DNA from 3 places in the Lysinibacillus sp. NPDC048646 genome. Region 3 is predicted to be linked to each of the others. Evidence: riboswitches for the same ligand, from Rfam matches in the RefSeq annotation. Region 3 holds a riboswitch; each other region holds the start of a gene.

Region 1 (6,088 bases), on a different contig from region 3:
AATTTCGTACACTTCAATTTTAAAAATTTCATCGCGGTATTTTTTCATAGGAGACACATTGTCTTCAAAGTGTTTTTTTATACGTTGACGAATTTTACGTGCTTTCCCTACGTATAAAAGTTCGTTTTTCTCATTGTAGAAAAAGAAAATGCCGCCATTTTCACGTGTAATTTTATGGAAGTCGATAAATCCGTGGTAAGGCGTGATTTCCACATCACCTGGTTTTAACACTTGTTCGCGCTGACGAATTACTAAATCTGGTTTTGGTAGTTCAATTTTAATCAAAATATTCACGTTCCTCTCTGTTACATAAGGTATATCTTAACATAATTCATACGTGGTAGCTATTATCAATTATCACATATGCCAAAAAGCTAAAATGAGTGTTGCTCAATAGAGTAATGATAGTATGAGCAGAATCACAAAAAATTTAACGTATCTGGGAAAACATTAAGCAGCTGGCGCTATAAAGCAAATGACAAGTATAGCCAAAATGCTACTATAGTCAATTTTGCTTACCGTATTGAAAGCGAGCATAGAAACTGCGGTTCTTAAAACATATGGACAATATCTTAAGCATATATTGTGCAAATAATCGCTATCAGCGTGAGCCATGCTAAAGAAAAAAAGCATCAAAACAGCAGAGAAAGTACCTAGTACCTTGTTTAGTGTAATAATACACTAATAATTGTAATAATGAACATTTTTCACAAGATAGAGATGCCTATAAACGAAATATTCTATGTATTATTGAAATTCTTAATTGTTCATGATACAATTCTCTTTAATTAAATAATCTTATCAAGAGAAGCTGAGGGATTTGGCCCTATGACGCTTCAGCAACCTCTAACTTAGTTAGAAAGGTGCTACTTCCAGCAAAGGATTTTTCCTTTGAGAGATAAGAGTGGACGTGATAAAATCCTTCTCATTCTTTCTCTTATGGAATGAGGGGGATTTTTTGATTTTTACATAAAGAGAAAAAAATAAACGAAATGGGGAATGTAACATGCCAATTAATATTCCGAAAAACTTACCAGCTGGAGAACATTTACGTGAGGAAAAAATCTTCGTTATGGAAGAGGACCGAGCAAAAACACAACAAATTCGTCCGTTAAACATTTTAATTTTTAATTTGATGCCAGAAAAAGAAAAAACAGAGCTACAATTACTTCGTTTACTAGGTAATACACCTTTGCAAGTTAATATTACGTTTTTGAATACCGCAACCCACGAGTCAAAGAATGTCAGTAAATCACATTTACAGTTATTCTATTCAAACTTTCAAGAAGTGCGTCACCGTCGTTTTGATGGCATGATTATTACAGGAGCACCTGTTGAAAAAATGGCATTTGAAGATGTGAATTATTGGCAAGAAATATCAGAAATAATGGATTGGTCTAAGAAAAACGTGACATCTGTGATGCACATCTGTTGGGGTGCCCAGGCTGCACTCTATCACCATTACGGTATCGGTAAATTTGAATTACCCGAAAAATGCTCGGGTGTATATTCGCATGTGATTACTGATTTAACGGTGGACTTAGTACGTGGATTTAGCGATTTATTTACAGCGCCACATTCACGTTATACTTCCGTATCAATTGAAGAAGTGCGCAATCATCCAGATTTACGCTTACTATCGTATTCAGAAGAAGCGGGCGTCTTTATAGTCCAATCAAAAGATAATAAAAATATTATGATTACAGGACATCTTGAATATGATGCCACAACTCTAGCAGACGAATATAGTCGTGACGTAGCTAAAGGATTAGATATTGCAGTACCTGTTAATTATTTTCCAAATGATAACCCATCAAATGAACCGATGAATACATGGCGAGCGCACACGCATTTGTTATTCTCAAACTGGCTAAACTACTGTGTATACCAAGAAACACCGTATGAATGGGATTTTGCAGAAGACCATATCGAATTTCATATTTGATGTTAGTAAACGCAACGGAATACTAAAAAATAGCCTAATTTCTCAATTGTAATACTGAGGAATTGGGCTTTTCATATTGCTATTCTGTTAGCCCTTTATAATGCATAAACAAATACTACAATGACAGCAGAAACATGCATGTTGTAACAGGGAATTAGAGCTGTACACAATTGTGGAGGCAATTTATGATAAATTTTCACTTTTCGATTGACTTTCAGTTTCTTGACCTTTAATTTTTCTTAATTTAGCGACAAAAAGTAAGAGTATTGGTAAGAGTATTGCGAACACTGCTGAAAAAAGTGGCCAGATTTCCTTATTGTAATTATTAGAGTGAACGATATTTGGATGTACAATTTGAGAAAGTACAATGAAAATCATACCAAGTGGTAAAATTAGCGGTCGATAATCTTTGATTTTCAGTATTTGGGCAATGCCAATTACAGATGCATAAAAATATATAAATGTTCTGATATAAATGGAGGTAATCCACATAAAAGCCATAATAATCTCGATTCTTTGTAAAAAATTCCCTATGGATATCCTTTGAGCCAATGCGTAACTTGGAAAGGCACGTTGAGATGTATTTGTTGCACCAAGTACAAGTATAGAGAGAGCAATAATAATAATTAATACTATTCCTCCAACAATCATGCCTATGTAAAATCCCTTTTGAGCTGATTTTTGCACATTGACCATAGAGGGAAAAATCATTAATAACACGACCATCGGAAACGAAAAAATACTCATAAATGAAAAAACACTAAGGATTATTGATTTCGAAGAAGCTTCAAATACAGGTTGTATATTTTCAATTTTAATTTCTGGAGAAATACAAACAACAAATACTATAAAAATAAACATAAACAAGGGAAACAGTATTTCAGCTGAACGTGCAAAGACTTCAATCCCCAAGTATGTAGCAAAAATGATAATTAAACTGAATAAAAGTGCAAATGACGTGGTCGGTGTCTCCGGCATGACTTCAGTTTTCATGAAATTTCCAATGAAATATAATAATTCACCTGCAGAAAAAAAGGTAAGTATGATAAATCCAATGGATGTAAATTTACCAATGAATTTCCCTAATATTTTTTCATTAGCCTCCACAAAGGTTAAATTTGGTGTCTTTTTTCCTAAAGAAACGAAAAGTTTTATTAGTAATAAGCTTAGTAGCACGCCTACAGTTGCTACGATCCACGCATCTTGCTTCACGTCTTTTGCAATACTTGCTGGAATAATTAGGATAGCTGTGCCAATTGAATAGAGGAGGGTAATGATTGTAAACTGTCTCGAACTGATTATCTCTTTTTCCATAAACAACTACCCTTCCTGTTGCAATATTTATTGGAACAGCGTGATGATTAATTCTCTGATTGGTTTAAAAATAAGAGAAATCAAGTCTAATGGACTCGGCACATTAATATTTAATCCAAGTGCAATATTTAACGCAGTTCCGACAACTAAAAAAATTGAAAATACCACAATGGTTTTAGTTTCGCGTTTTTTCTTTAAAGGGGGGATGACAAAATACGCAATCAGTGCAGCAATAATTAATATAGCTAGCGTTATAAACATCGATTATTACTCCTTTGCTTTGTGTAATAAAGAATTTTGCATAGTCCCTAACCCTTGTGTAGTAACGCGAACTTCAACGTTTACTGCTAATTCTGGAAATATTGTCGACCAATCTCCTTGAATATCTCTCCATTTTTTAGCATCTTTTCGATAAAGTACATCGGCAAATCCTAATATGTCTAACTGATAATTTTTTTGAATCGTCACCAGGGTTTTTTTGATGCGCTCCTCAATCAACTCGGCAGTTTTTTTATTAATGTATTGAATCGTTTTGTTTTCAGTTAGATTTATATCACATTCAACTTCGCCCACATTTTGCTCTACATCAATTTGAACATTAATTTGTGGTGTGTCATTTTTAAATTGTCCTTTAACTTTTGTTGTTGATTTTGTAATTTCTGTTGTTAATTTTCCTTGCTCAGGGCAAGCAATAATTTCAACTGTACTTTTAATTTTTCCATTCAAAAAATTAAAACTTCTGCTTTCATCTTCAGTTAAAATGCCCACTAATTTATCTTTTTTAAATACTGCTAAACCTACAAAATTCAAGACTACGGGCGTCTTAATGCGTTGGACATTGGTCTGATCAATACCTAATTTCGTATCTCCATCTATTTCGATTGTCGATAAAACTGCGCTTTTTTTATTACTGTTTAGCGTATTTACTAATTCATCTATACTAACAGATAATGTAGAACCCCAAGCTTTTTGTGAGACTTTAATTGAATTTAGCAATTTATTTGCAGGTATTTTTTCTATAGGGGTTAGTACATTTAACACTTCTTTTGCAGTTGAATTATGAGATACGATCACATCAAAATCATTTCTGAATTCATGGTCTCGTGCGATAAAATCTAATGTATCATTTATGCCGTCAGCAGCTAATTCTTCTCCTAATACGACAACCTGCAGATGAGCAAAATAGGCCTTTCTGGCTGTTAAGGTTGTCATTTTTCGAATCGCTTCAAAAGAGGTTTTTCCTTTGGCATGATAGGTAACAACAGGCGATCGACCACTTGAAGGGTGTTTTGTTGAAATCTCACTAGGATCCACCACCTGTATAGAGATTTCATATTCATCGTCTACTTTATCGACCCCTAAAGCAACGACAATTGCTAATTCATTCAATTCACGTTTACTCCAGCAAGCGCTTAATAATAAAGTAACAATGACAAGTAAAAATATGGACTTTATTTTTGACATATTGACTTCCTCATTTGCAGGTTAATCTAATTCCTTTTTTTATGAGCAACAAATTTTTGTCCTCGCGTCGTATTCGTTTTACTGACTAACCGAGGTCGCGTTAATAAAGAACTGCGTGGAAACAATACCATAGCATCTTTTTGATCTTTAAGAATTAAAGGCCCAAAAGGACTCATATAAGGAACCCCGAAGGATCGTAAACTACATAGGTGAAGGATAATTATCATAACGCCAAACATTACCCCAAATAAACCAAACATCGCCGCTAAAATCATGAGTGGAAAACGTAAGACACGGACTGTGTTAGACAAGCCATAAGCAGGAAATAAAAAACTACAAATAGCTGTTAATGCGACTATAATGACCATTACGGCAGATACAATGCCCGCTTCAACAGCGGCCTGACCAATAACCAAAGTCCCTACAATTGATACTGCTGGTCCAATGGTTCGAGGCATTCGAAGACCCGCTTCTCTTAATATTTCAAAGGCAATTTCCATTATGAGTGCCTCAACTACCGCAGGAAAAGGAACGCCTTCCCGCTGAGAAGCGATGCTAATCAACATGGGTGTTGGTAACATTTCCTGATGAAAGGTAGTAATCGCCACATAGAGTGAAGGTGCTACTAATGCAAGGCTTATACCGAAAAACCTTAATAAGCGAATAAGTGAACTAATGATCCAATGTTGATAGTAATCTTCGGCAGATTGTAAAAAAGATGTAAATAAAGCGGGCACAATGAGCACAAAAGGTGTGCCATCCACTAAAATTGCAACTTTTCCTTCTAATAATTCTCCTGCAATCACATCAGGGCGTTCAGAATTATAGACTGTTGGAAACATTGAAAATTTAGAGTCCTGAATAAAATCCTCAATATACCCACTCTCCAATATTCCATCAATGTCGATACGATCTAAGCGGGAGAGAACCTCCTCAACAATTTTGTCATTTACAATGCCATTTATATACATGATCGAAACGTCCGTTTGCGTTACTTCTCCAATAATCTTTGTTTTGATCCAAAGATTAGGGCTTTTAATTTTACGACGAATTAGTGCTGTATTTGTGCGTAGTGTTTCTGTAAAGGCTTCTCTAGGACCTCTGATAACAGATTCTGTAGAAGGTTCGGCAATGGCTCTATCTTTTGCACCTTTTGTACTTGCTGAGATACCTGTGGCTAAACCATCAAATAATATAACTGTTTCACCATTCAGTACAGAACTGTAAAATGTAGTAAAGTTTGAAATATCTTTTACATCACAAATTGTTAAACAATTTTCCTTTAAATATTGGTTGATTGTTCCTATTTGAATTTCAGGAATATCATCTAATTCCAGCATAAGCGTTTCCATGATAAAGTCAGTA
Region 2 (6,088 bases), on a different contig from region 3:
GCGTTGTACTAGGTAATGTAAATTTTGATGTCATGCCGCTTTTTGCGGAAAACGACTTCTTGCCTGATTATAAGGCTTTGTCAGGCGAAGTAAAAGCCCGTGCCAAGTTACTTTACTTAAACTATCCGAATAACCCCACTGGTGGTACAGCGACACAAGAATTTTTTGAAGAAACAGTTCGTTTTGCTAAAGAACATAACATCATCGTATCACATGATTTTGCGTATGGGGCAATTGGCTTTGATGGCAATAAACCTGTCAGCTTCCTGCAAACAGAGGGCGCTAAAGATGTCGGCATTGAAATGTATACGTTATCTAAAACATTTAATATGGCCGGCTGGCGCATTGGATTTGCCGTTGGGAACGCTAAAATAATTGAAGCTATCAATATCATTCAAGATCATTTATTTTGTAGCCAATTTCCTGCTGTTCAGCAGGCAGCCGCAATAGCACTTACTTCCTCGCAAGATTGTGCAATTGAGCTAAGAGCAACCTACGAGCGTCGTCGAAACGTTCTCATAGAAGAATCCAAACGAATTGGCTGGCAGGTTACAGCACCAAAAGGCTCATTCTTTGCATGGTTACCTGTTCCACTAGGTTATACAAGTGAGCAATTTGCTGATCTGTTACTCGACAACGCTGATATTGCCGTTGCCGCGGGCAATGGCTTTGGTGATTATGGTGAAGGCTATGTCCGTGTTGGCTTACTTGTCAGCGAAGAACGTTTACGTGAAGCTATCATTAGAATTGAGAAATTAAATTTATTTAAGTAAAATGATGGACTGTCCAATCAGCGTGTTTTACACCTATTGGACGGTTTTTCTTATCTATTTACTTATTTTTCGTGGACTCTCTAATCCCTCTTCTAACGGATAAAATTGAACATGTCCCGTTTCTTCATCGAAACGTCGGATATGCTGTACACCCCGTACTTCTGCTAAAACAACATCTGCGGTAATGACGGGATTCCCACCTTTAACAAAATGGCCGCCAGACACACCTCCCCATTGATCACTCATCGATCCATGAAAATGGGTTTCATATACACCATCCCGCTTACAGATAACGCCAGAACCTTGAATAAATTCAAGTGGCCCTTCTTTTTCAATTACTTCACTAAAACGTACTTTGATTTTAGATGTCTCATCCGGGACTAAATACACAAAATTACTTTTTTGAAAACTACCGATACAGCTAACAATTGTTGCTGATTCAATTTCGTTCTCTTCACATACAGCCTCAATTCCCTCAATGATATCTGTCCCCATTAAGATGCGTGCACTAATAACCTTCCCAAATGACCCTACCCCATAATTAACTCTTACAGACATAGATTTACCTCTTCCCCCTGAATAAATTATATTTACATAGAACGGGGGACTTTCACGCCCAGCACTCACGTCTTTACAGGCAGTTTCTATCCCCTTAACACTAAATCTAATATAGTTTAATTTTATAAAATATTAAAAATATTTATTGACTTAATATAACCTATAAATTATATTAGTTCTATCGGATTTACAAAAATACTATAAATCTCTTATCAAGAGTAGCTGAGGGACTGGCCCTATGAAGCTCGGCAACCCCCCTTTTTGGGAAGGTGCTAAATCCTGCAAACGATATTCGTTTGAAAGATAAGAGAGGACATCTTTTCATGAGCCTCTCTTAAGTTTATAAGAGAGTTTTTTTTATTTTCAAAAACCGATAAAACAACTTTGGAGGTAATTTTTCATGAAAAAGAAAAGCAAATTTTTAGTAGGTTTAGCAAGTCTCACATTAGCAGTGGCATTAGTCGGTTGCGGTAGTAAGGAAGACAGCAAAGGTAATGGTGAGGCTATTAACGAAAATAAAATCGTAGTTGGCGTAACATCTGGCCCACACGAACAAATTGCAGAGGTAGCTGCGAAAGTAGCAAAAGAAAATGGCTTAGAGGTTGAATTAAAATCATTCTCTGATTACGTTTTACCGAATACTGCATTATCACAAGGTGATTTAGATGCGAACAGCTATCAACATGAACCGTTTCTAGATACATTTAACAAAGACCATGATACAGATTTAGTGCCTGTTGGAAAAACAATTTTAAATCCAATGGGTGTATACTCTGAAAAATATAAATCATTAGATGAAATTCCTGACGGTGCAACATTTGGATTGCCAAATGATCCGACGAACGGAGCTCGTGCCCTATTCGTTCTGCAAGAAGCAGGCTATATCAAATTGAAAGAAGGCACTGGCCTGACAGCATCTATTCACGATGTGGAAGAAAACAAAAAGAACTTCAAATTTATTGAATTAGAAGCTGCACAAATTCCAAAGCAATTAAGTGAAGTAGATGTCGCGGCTATTAATACAAACTTCGCATTAGATGCTGGTATCAATCCTAAAAAAGATTCCATTCTTTTAGAATCTACTGACTCACCATATGTAAACTACATTGTTGTGCGTGCTGAAAACAAAGAAGACCCAACGATTAAAAAGTTCGTTGATGCTTATCAATCGGACGAAGTACGTAAATTTATTGAGCAAGAATTTGATGGTTCTGTAATAGCAAGCTGGTAATATAACACGACAAAAGTTACCGTCTAAACGGTAACTTTTTCCTTTAGGAAGGAGAAATCACATGATTCAATTACAAAATATATCAAAAGAATTCAAATCAAAAAAAGGTACTGTCAAAGCGGTTGATGGCATTAATCTTCATGTGAAAAAAGGTGAAATTCATGGGGTTATCGGCTACAGTGGTGCCGGTAAAAGTACACTCATACGATGCGTGAACTTATTAGAACGTCCTACAGCTGGGAAAGTATTTATTGATAACGTGGATATTACAACGCTTTCATTAAATGCCCTTCGCCAAACACGTCAAAAAATCGGCATGATTTTCCAACATTTTAATCTCTTAAAAACAGCAACAGTCTACAACAACATTGCCGTACCGTTAAAGCTGCTTGGTTATAACGACAGTGAAGTGAAAAATCGTGTTGCTAAGTACGCTGAAATTGTTGGCCTGACAGAGAAATTAGATAGCTATCCAAGTCAATTATCAGGTGGTCAAAAACAACGTGTCGCGATTGCTCGCGCACTTGCACAAGAGCCAGAAATTTTACTAAGTGACGAAGCAACGAGTGCACTTGATCCTGAAACAACTGATGCTATTTTGGAGCTATTACTTAAAATCAACCGTGAGCTTGGCATTACGATTTTGCTAATTACGCATGAAATGAATGTTATACAAAAGATTTGCGATGACGTTTCGGTTCTTGAGGCTGGTAAAGTCGTAGAGTTTGGCTCTGCTATTGAGCTTTTTGCAAGACCCCAACATCCAACGACTCGAAAATTTTTAAATACTATTTCACAACGTAATTTATCCCCTACGCTAATCAAACAGTTAAATGTTTCAGGCAGTGTCATTCGTTTAACTTTTTTAGGCGAAAGTACTGGAAAGCCTTTACTTGCCGAAGTAAGCAAAATTTATGATGTACAGCCAAACATTTTAACAGCCAATATTATTGAATTAAAAAATGGCATTGTCGGTAATATCGTTGTCCATTTAAACGGTGAAGTACATATCGTACAAAAAGCACTTACGTTTTTCACAGAAAACGGCGTAGCCATTGAGGAATTGGGAGGCGAACTACATGGATAGCATTCAAAACTTCTTTACAGATTGGTCACACATTATTGGGAAATCTATGATTGAAACCTTTCAAATGGTCGGTATTTCTTTATTGTTCTCCATTTTAATCGGGATTCCTTTAGGGCTTTTAATCGTTTTAACACGCCCTGGACAATCCTTTGAAAATAAATTTTTGTATCAACTTGTCAATTTACTCATTAATATCGTCCGTTCTGTACCATTCATCATTTTACTATTCTTCATCCTTCCATTTACGAAGATAATCGTAGGGACAACGATTGGCGTAAAAGGTGTTATTGTACCACTTGTCATCTATACTGCCCCTTATATTGCTCGTTTAATGGAAACAGCGCTTTTAGAAGTGGACGCTGGCGTGGTGGAAGCTTATACAGCAATGGGTATTAAACGTCGTCATATTATTTGGCATGTATTACTACGTGAAGCTCGTCCATCTATTATTTTAGGTTTAACAATTGCTACAGTCGGTCTGATTGGGGCAACTGCAATGGCAGGAATGGTTGGTGCTGGTGGACTAGGTGACTTAGCATACCGTTACGGTCACTTACGCTATGAAGTTGATGTGATGTATGCAACCGTCTTTATTTTAATTATTCTTGTCCAAAGTATTCAATCACTTGGTAACCGTTTTGCTGCAAAACTAAAGAAAGATTAGTAGGAGGATTCGCATGACAAACGAAATATATGTAGAGAGAAATGGCTATATTGCTACGTTAGTTTTAAATCGTCCTGATAAACGTAATTCTTTATCGAGAGAAATGTTCCAAGCCGTTTTAGATAACCTTGAAAGTTTACGTGAAGATTCTTCTATTAAAGTACTGATTGTGCGCGGCGTAAATGACATTGCCTTTTGCTCAGGCGCTGATATTCGTGAATTTTTAGATATTCGTTATGCAGCTGAAAACGCTAAAGCTTACAACGAATTAGCATTGAAAGCTATTGATGCACTCTATAAATTCCCACAGCCTACAATTGCAATGATACAGGGCTTAGCTATAGGTGGCGGTTTGGAATTAGCCAATGCTTGTGATTTCAGACTAGCGACGCCAAAAAGTAAGCTTGGTATTACAGCTGCCAACATTGGTATTGTCTATAACCTTGAAAGTACAAAAAGACTAATCAATATTGTCGGCGTTGCGAAAGCAAAAGAGATTTTATATACAGCCAATATCTTTACAGCTGAAGAAGGCAAAAATATTGGCTTAATTACAGCATTACATGAGTCAGAACAAATTGAAGAAGCAACATTACAGTTTGCCAATCATTTATTAAGTAAATCATCTGTTGCCAATGCTGGCATTAAAAAAATTATTCAAGCGATTGTAGATGGCGAGACCGAAGAAAACGAAGAGTTAGCACAAATAATTCTTGATTCATTTAGCTCTGAAGATTACAACGAAGGCATTCAAGCATTTTTAAATAAAAGAAAGCCCATTTTCAATAAATAAGCGAGGTAGTAAAGATGACAAACACAACAAATGGCGATTTACTATTAAAAAATATTAACGCACAAGCCCCCTTCCCTATTTCCTTTGCCGATTTAGAAAAGGCTGTTGCTGAAAAAATCGATGCGGGCCCCTATGGCTATGTGCGCTCTGGTGCAGGTGGCGAACAAACTTTACGTAATAACCGAGCCGCTTTCGAAAAATATTCTATCATCCCACGCTTTTTAAACAATGTATCGAACATTGATACATCTATTGAATTATTTGGAAAAACATATCCAACACCATTGTTATTTGCACCTGTTGGTATGAATAAGATGGCACATGAAGATGGCGAACTGGCTGTCGTTCGAGCAGCAGATGAATTAGATATTCCTTATATTCAAAGTACGGTTTCTAGTTACGCGCTTGAAGATGTCGCTCAAGCAGCTCCAAATGCGACGAAATGGTTCCAATTATATTGGTCGACCAATGAAGAAATTGCTTATAGCATGGCTAGTCGGGCAGAAGCTGCCGGCTTTGAAGCAATTGTCTTAACTGTGGATACAGTTATGCTCGGTTGGCGTGAGGAAGATGTACGTAATCAGTTCTCCCCTTTAAAACTTGGTTATGCACGCGGAAATTATGTCAATGATCCTGTTTTTATGGCCTCTTTGCCTGATGATTCTTTTGAATCTTATGTGCAAGGTGTGTTGCAAAATGTGTTCCACCCTACATTGAATTGGGAAAATGTGCGTGAATTAAAACGCCGTACAACATTACCTATTTTGCTAAAAGGTATTTTACATCCTGAAGATGCAAAATTAGCTGTAGAAAACGGCATAGATGGTATTATCGTTTCAAATCACGGTGGTCGCCAATTAGACGGTGTCATTGGTTCGCTTGATGCACTTCCTGCAATTGTTGACGTGGTGAATGGACAAATCCCTGTAATTTTAGACAGCGGTGTTTACCGCGGCATGGATGCGCTCAAAGCACTGGCTTT
Region 3 (6,088 bases):
GTCAATGTAAACGGTGGAGCAATTGCAATGGGGCATCCACTTGGCGCAACAGGCGCAATTTTAACATTAAAGTTAATTCATGAGCTAAAACGTCAAGGCAAGAAATATGGTGTCGTAACAATGTGTATCGGTGGCGGTATGGGGGCTGCTGGAGTATTTGAAATAGTATAAGTTTACTAGTTAAGCTCGGGGTTTGGCGTTTTCGGTTGCCTCCGAACAAAGTACTTCGGGCTTTTCTATAGATGGGATTGTAATTGTGTGTAAATTGTGTGAGTGCCAGGCACCAATAATAAGGAGGAATTTAAAATGACAGAAAAAACAACGGATATCATTAAAGGCGGCGGATTTATCATTGAAGACGTGGAATTAGATCGTGTATTTACACCTGAAGATTTCACAGATGAGCATAAAATGATTGCGAAAACGACTGAAGAGTATGTGGCAAACGAAGTATTACCTGTAGTTGAAAACTTAGAGCATCATGAGTTCGAACATTCAGTTCGTTTATTAAAAAGTGCTGGTGAGCTAGGCTTATTAGGTGCTGATGTACCAGAGGAATATGAAGGTCTTGGCTTAGACAAAGTTTCTTCTGCATTAATCGCAGAGAAAATGTCAGTAGCAGGTGGCTTCTCCATTACGCATGGTGCGCACGTTGGAATTGGTTCATTGCCAATTGTACTTTTCGGAAATGAAGAGCAAAAGAATAAGTATTTACCAAAGCTTGCTTCAGGTGAATTGATTGCAGCATACGCATTAACAGAACCTGGTTCAGGTTCGGATGCATTAGGTGCAAAAACGACGGCAAAGTTAAATGCTGCAGGTACACATTATGTATTAAACGGTGAAAAACAATGGATTACCAACGCTGGTTTTGCTGATGTATTTGTTGTTTATGCAAAGATCGATGGCGATAAATTCTCAGCATTTATCGTAGAACGTGCTTATAGTGGCGTTTCGGTTGGCCCAGAAGAGAAGAAAATGGGCATTAAATCTTCATCAACTCGTACCTTAGTACTTGAAGATGCAGAAGTACCTGTTGAGAACTTATTAGGCGAAGTGGGTCGTGGCCACGTGATCGCATTCAATATCTTAAACATCGGTCGTTATAAATTAGGTGTTGGCACAATTGGTGGATCAAAACGAGCTTTGGAGCTTGCCATTCAGTATACGAATCAGCGCCAACAATTCAAAACGAAGTTATCTGACTTCAACTTAACAAAAGAAAAATTATCAACAATGGCATCTCAATTATATGCATCAGAGTCATTAAATTATCGTACAGTGGGATTATTCGAGGATCGTTTAAGCCAGTTAAGTCCTGAAGAACAAAAACAAGGGAAAGTGATTGCAGATGCGATTGCTGAGTATGCAATTGAATGTTCTATTGCAAAAGTTTTCGGTTCAGAAACATTAGATTACATTGCTGATGAAGCGGTGCAATTACATGGTGGCTATGGTTTCATGGCAGAATATGAAGTAGAGCGTATTTACCGTGATTCTCGTATTAACCGTATTTTCGAGGGAACAAACGAAATTAATCGTATGATTGTACCTGGCACATTCATGAAAAAAGCATTGAAAGGTGAGCTTCCTTTGTTGCAAGTGGCACAAAACTTACAACAAGAGCTTCTGATGTTAATGCCGGAGGAAGTGGGTACGGAAGCCTTAGCACAAGAAAAATACCTTGTGAAAAATGCGAAGAAAATTGCTGTGTTAGCTGCTGGTATGGCTGCACAACGCTTTGGCGCAAAACTCGATCAAGAGCAAGAAGTGCTTGTGAATATTGCTAATATCGCTAACCAATTATTCGCAATGGAATCAACTGTATTACGTACAGAAAAGGCTATTGCACGTGCTGGTGTCGATAAAGCACATCAAAAACTTCTTTACACACAAATCTTCTGCCAAGAGGCGTTTGCAGAAATTGAAAAAGAAGCAAAAGATACAATTCTTGCTTCAGCAGATGGAGATGCTGCACGCATGACATTGTCTGCATTACGTAAGCTAACGCGTAACAATCCTTATAACCTCATTGCGAAGAAACGTGAAGCTTCAGTTAAACTAATTGAAGCAGAAAAATTCATCGTATAATTATGAACTAGCTTCCCATTATGGGGAGCTAGTTTTTTGCGTTAGACGGATTAAAATGAAAAAGTAACGGATAGAATCACGAAAGTGACGGATAGGATCACGAAAGTGACGGATAGGATCACGAAAGTGACGGATAGGATCGCGAAAGTGACGGATAGGATCGCGAAAGTAACGGATAGAATCGCGAAAGTGACGGATAGAATCGCGAAAGTGACGGATAGAATCGCGAAAGTGACGGATAGAATCACGAAAGTGACGGATACAAACCTAAAACAAAGGTTTCATTTTGGTTCACGACTAGTATGGTGGTATACTACAGAAAATGACTGTAGAGGAGCCTACATATGATGATTCAATTTATCTATTATCCAAAATGTACGACATGTAAAAAAGCGCAAAAATGGTTAACCGACAATGGCGTTTCATTTGAAGAGGTACACATTGTGGAACAACCACCAACAATAGAACAATTAAAGAACTATTGGCAGGCAAGTGGGCAACCATTGAAGAAGTTTTTTAATACTTCTGGCATGAAATACCGTGAGCTTGGTTTGAAGGATAAACTAGCTGAAATGTCAGAAGAAGAGCAACTTACATTGCTTGCTTCAGATGGTATGCTTATTAAAAGACCCATCGTAACGGATGGGGAAAAAGTGACACTAGGGTTTAAAGAATCGGATTTTGAGCAAGCTTGGAAATAACCGCTTTTATCCTTGTTTTTATGGGAGAAGTATGGCACACTGATAGTGAATATATTACATATTTATGGAGGGGTTTTTTGCATGAGCACACCTAAAGACTTACGATACTCTGAAGAACATGAATGGGTAAAAGTAGAAGATGGTAAAGTACGTATCGGTATTTCACACTTCGCACAATCTGAACTTGGAGATATCGTTTTCGTTGAGCTTCCACAAGTTGGCGATGAAATCAAAATAGACGATCCATTCGGTAGTGTAGAATCAGTAAAAACTGTTTCTGAATTATACGCGCCTATCTCAGGTAAAGTGGTTGAAGTAAATGCTGATTTAGAAGATAGCCCGGAATTCGTAAATGAATCACCATATGAAAAAGCATGGATGATCGTTGTAGAGCCTGCTGACGCATCAGAAATGGAAAAACTTATGACAGCAGAACAATACGAAGAAATGATTGCTGAATAAAGACAAGCCTGTAACACTTAAAACGTCGGAAAACACCGGCGTTTTTTATTATATAATGAGTAATAGGGGTTAGATGTTTAAATGGGGGTGTCGTGATGTTCGAGGGGAAATGTTTAATCGTGGAAGGCCGTTCGGATAAGCTTCAAATTGAACCTATTTTGAGTGAAAATGTACTAATACTTTGTACAAATGGTACAATCGGTGTTCATCAATTAGAAGAGTTACTCGATCCTTATGAGGGCTATGAGCTATTTACATTTTTTGATGCAGATACATCGGGTGATAAGCTACGGGCATTAATGGACAGACATTATCCAGAGGCGGAACATTTACGTACAATGCCAACCTATAAAGAAGTAGAGACGACACCGAGGAAAGTGCTAGCGATGATTTTACTTCGCGCACACTTCTCAATCCATAATGAATATATTTTGTAAGGTTGCGTGAAAAGATGGAAGAATGGTCAAAAGAGCAGTGGGAAGCAGCTATGCAGTCTGGTAAAAAAACTGCCTTATATTTATATACACCCATGTGTGGGACTTGTGCAGTGGCATCTAAAATGATGGCTATTGTTGAGCAGTTGCTGCCGCAGCTACAGCTTGGTAAAGCGAATATAAATTTTATGGAGCAACTGGCTTATGATTACCAAATAGAAAGTGTACCATGTCTATTGATCAGTGATGGCGAAAAAGTTACAGAAAAGGTATATGCTTTTCAATCCGTACCATTTTTATACGAATTGTTAAAAAAACCAATTGACTGAACTTTACTAGCATGGTAAAGTATCAACTATATTAATTTTATTTCAGCATAAGTTTCTAAATAAAAACAAAATATCGAACTCTTATGAAGAGTGGCGGAGGGAAGTGCCCGATGAAGCCCGGCAACCATCACATTTGTGAAAAGGTGCCAAATCACCCAAAGAAATTTTCTTTGAAAGATGAGAGAACGGTTCAACGTATAAAGTACGTGACCCCTTCAACTTGTCTGTGAGTGAAGGGGTTTTCTATATGAGAAAAGGAGTATTCGCTATGATACAGCTTCAAAATATTACGAAAACATACAAAACCGCGAATGGTGAATTAACAGCAGTCAAAGATGTCAACCTTTCCATTAACAAAGGTGAAATTTTTGGCATTATCGGCTATAGTGGCGCCGGTAAAAGTACGATGATCCGTCTATTAAACGGTTTAGAAAAGCCGACATCTGGTACGGTGACGGTTAACAACCAAGAATTTTCAGCTATTAAAGGGCAAAAGCTCCGAAATGCTAGACAAAAGGTAAGTATGATTTTTCAACATTTTAACTTACTATGGTCTCGAACTGTTGCAGAAAATATTGCGTTCCCATTAGAAATTGCAGGTGTACCTAAAGCACAACGAGAGGCACGAGTGAATGAATTGATTGCACTTGTTGGTTTAAAGGGACGTGATAAAGCATATCCATCACAGCTATCAGGCGGACAAAAACAACGTGTTGGTATTGCACGAGCGCTTGCCAATAATCCTGAAGTATTGTTATGTGATGAAGCAACATCAGCACTCGACCCCGAGACAACAGATGCCATTCTTGATTTACTTGTAGACATTAATGAAAGATTGGGGCTAACGATTGTCTTAATCACACATGAAATGCATGTGATCCGCAAAATTTGTCATCGTGTGGCGGTGATGGAGGCTGGAGAAATTGTAGAACGTGGTGAAGTTTTACAGGTCTTCCAAGCACCTCAAGCGGCTATCACGAAAAAATTTGTTTCGCAAATTACGGATACGAAAGAAACGCAGGAAACAGTGGCCCAACTAAAGACAAATTACCCAACCGGTCAACTTGTCAAGCTTGTCTTTGTAGGGGAAAAAACAGAACAGCCTGTTATTTCACATCTAGTAAAGCACTTTGATGTTGAAATTAGTATTGTACATGGTAATATTTCACAAACGAAAAATGGCGCATACGGTACACTTATTGTACAAATTGATGGTTCAGAGACCAATGTTACTGCTGCTTTAAATTATTTAAATACAGTGGAAGTACAAACGGAGGTGATTGCAGATGCTAACTAGTCTCTTTCCGAATGTCGACTGGGAAAAAATGTGGGATGCCACATACGAAACACTGTATATGACTTCTATCTCAACGATTGTAACCTTTATTCTTGGGTTAGCCATCGGTATCATACTATTTCTAACGAGTCCTAACCAACTGTGGGCTAATAAAATCGTTAACTTTTTAACAGGCTCAGTCGTTAATATTTTCCGCTCGATTCCATTTATCGTGTTAATCATCTTATTAATTCCTTTCACGAAATTTTTACTTGGGACAATCCGTGGGGCAGATGCAGCTTTACCAGCGTTAATCATTGGTGCAGCACCGTTCTATGCACGAATGGTATTAATTGCATTACGTGAAATTGATAGAGGTGTTATTGAGGCAGCTCGTTCAATGGGGGCAAAAACCTCAACAATTATTTGGAAAGTTTTAATTCCAGAATCTTTGCCAGCGCTTATTTCAGGTGTCACAGTCACTGCTGTTGCACTGGTTGGTTACACAGCTATGGCAGGTATTATTGGTGCAGGTGGCCTCGGAAACTTAGCCTTTTTAGACGGCTTTCAACGCAATCGTCAAGATGTAACTCTAATGGCAACAATTTTAATTTTAGTAGTAGTTTTCATCATTCAATGGATTGGCGACATGATCACAGCCAAAACAGACAAACGTTAACAAGAAAAATAGACAAGGTTATTCCGGTTTTATACCGCTAACATATTTTTACAAGATAAAAGGGAGTGTAAACAAATGAAGAAGTTTTTAGCAGGTTTATTGTTATCAGTACTTGT

The links. Region 3 has a riboswitch for S-adenosylmethionine ahead of ACQKII_RS19335 (methionine ABC transporter ATP-binding protein). Riboswitches for the same ligand answer to the same signal wherever they lie in the genome.
Region 1: linked by a shared signal. The riboswitch ahead of metA (homoserine O-acetyltransferase MetA) and the one ahead of ACQKII_RS19335 (methionine ABC transporter ATP-binding protein) in region 3 are both predicted to bind S-adenosylmethionine.
Region 2: linked by a shared signal. The riboswitch ahead of ACQKII_RS07245 (MetQ/NlpA family ABC transporter substrate-binding protein) and the one ahead of ACQKII_RS19335 (methionine ABC transporter ATP-binding protein) in region 3 are both predicted to bind S-adenosylmethionine.

Annotation. Positions count from the first base shown of each region.
Region 1 covers NZ_JBNNLZ010000025.1:36,799-42,886, forward strand. The annotation lists gene ACQKII_RS20240 (nucleotide excision repair endonuclease) at 1-285, opposite strand, end outside; SAM riboswitch class I at 796-905, shown strand; gene metA (homoserine O-acetyltransferase MetA) at 1,007-1,945, shown strand; gene ACQKII_RS20250 (GerAB/ArcD/ProY family transporter) at 2,129-3,259, opposite strand; gene ACQKII_RS20255 (hypothetical protein) at 3,287-3,520, opposite strand; gene ACQKII_RS20260 (Ger(x)C family spore germination protein) at 3,527-4,723, opposite strand; gene ACQKII_RS20265 (spore germination protein) at 4,750-6,088, opposite strand, start outside.
Region 2 covers NZ_JBNNLZ010000004.1:147,089-153,176, reverse strand. The annotation lists gene ACQKII_RS07255 (pyridoxal phosphate-dependent aminotransferase) at 1-773, shown strand, start outside; gene ACQKII_RS07250 (PPC domain-containing DNA-binding protein) at 828-1,331, opposite strand; SAM riboswitch class I at 1,538-1,641, shown strand; gene ACQKII_RS07245 (MetQ/NlpA family ABC transporter substrate-binding protein) at 1,732-2,562, shown strand; gene ACQKII_RS07240 (methionine ABC transporter ATP-binding protein) at 2,624-3,649, shown strand; gene ACQKII_RS07235 (methionine ABC transporter permease) at 3,642-4,313, shown strand; gene ACQKII_RS07230 (enoyl-CoA hydratase/isomerase family protein) at 4,327-5,106, shown strand; gene ACQKII_RS07225 (alpha-hydroxy acid oxidase) at 5,121-6,088, shown strand, end outside.
Region 3 covers NZ_JBNNLZ010000022.1:67,205-73,292, forward strand. The annotation lists gene ACQKII_RS19300 (acetyl-CoA C-acetyltransferase) at 1-171, shown strand, start outside; gene ACQKII_RS19305 (acyl-CoA dehydrogenase family protein) at 307-2,091, shown strand; gene ACQKII_RS19310 (hypothetical protein) at 2,197-2,439, shown strand; gene ACQKII_RS19315 (arsenate reductase family protein) at 2,436-2,792, shown strand; gene gcvH (glycine cleavage system protein GcvH) at 2,874-3,254, shown strand; gene ACQKII_RS19325 (hypothetical protein) at 3,350-3,691, shown strand; gene ACQKII_RS19330 (thioredoxin family protein) at 3,706-4,017, shown strand; SAM riboswitch class I at 4,096-4,201, shown strand; gene ACQKII_RS19335 (methionine ABC transporter ATP-binding protein) at 4,286-5,314, shown strand; gene ACQKII_RS19340 (methionine ABC transporter permease) at 5,304-5,972, shown strand; gene ACQKII_RS19345 (MetQ/NlpA family ABC transporter substrate-binding protein) at 6,048-6,088, shown strand, end outside.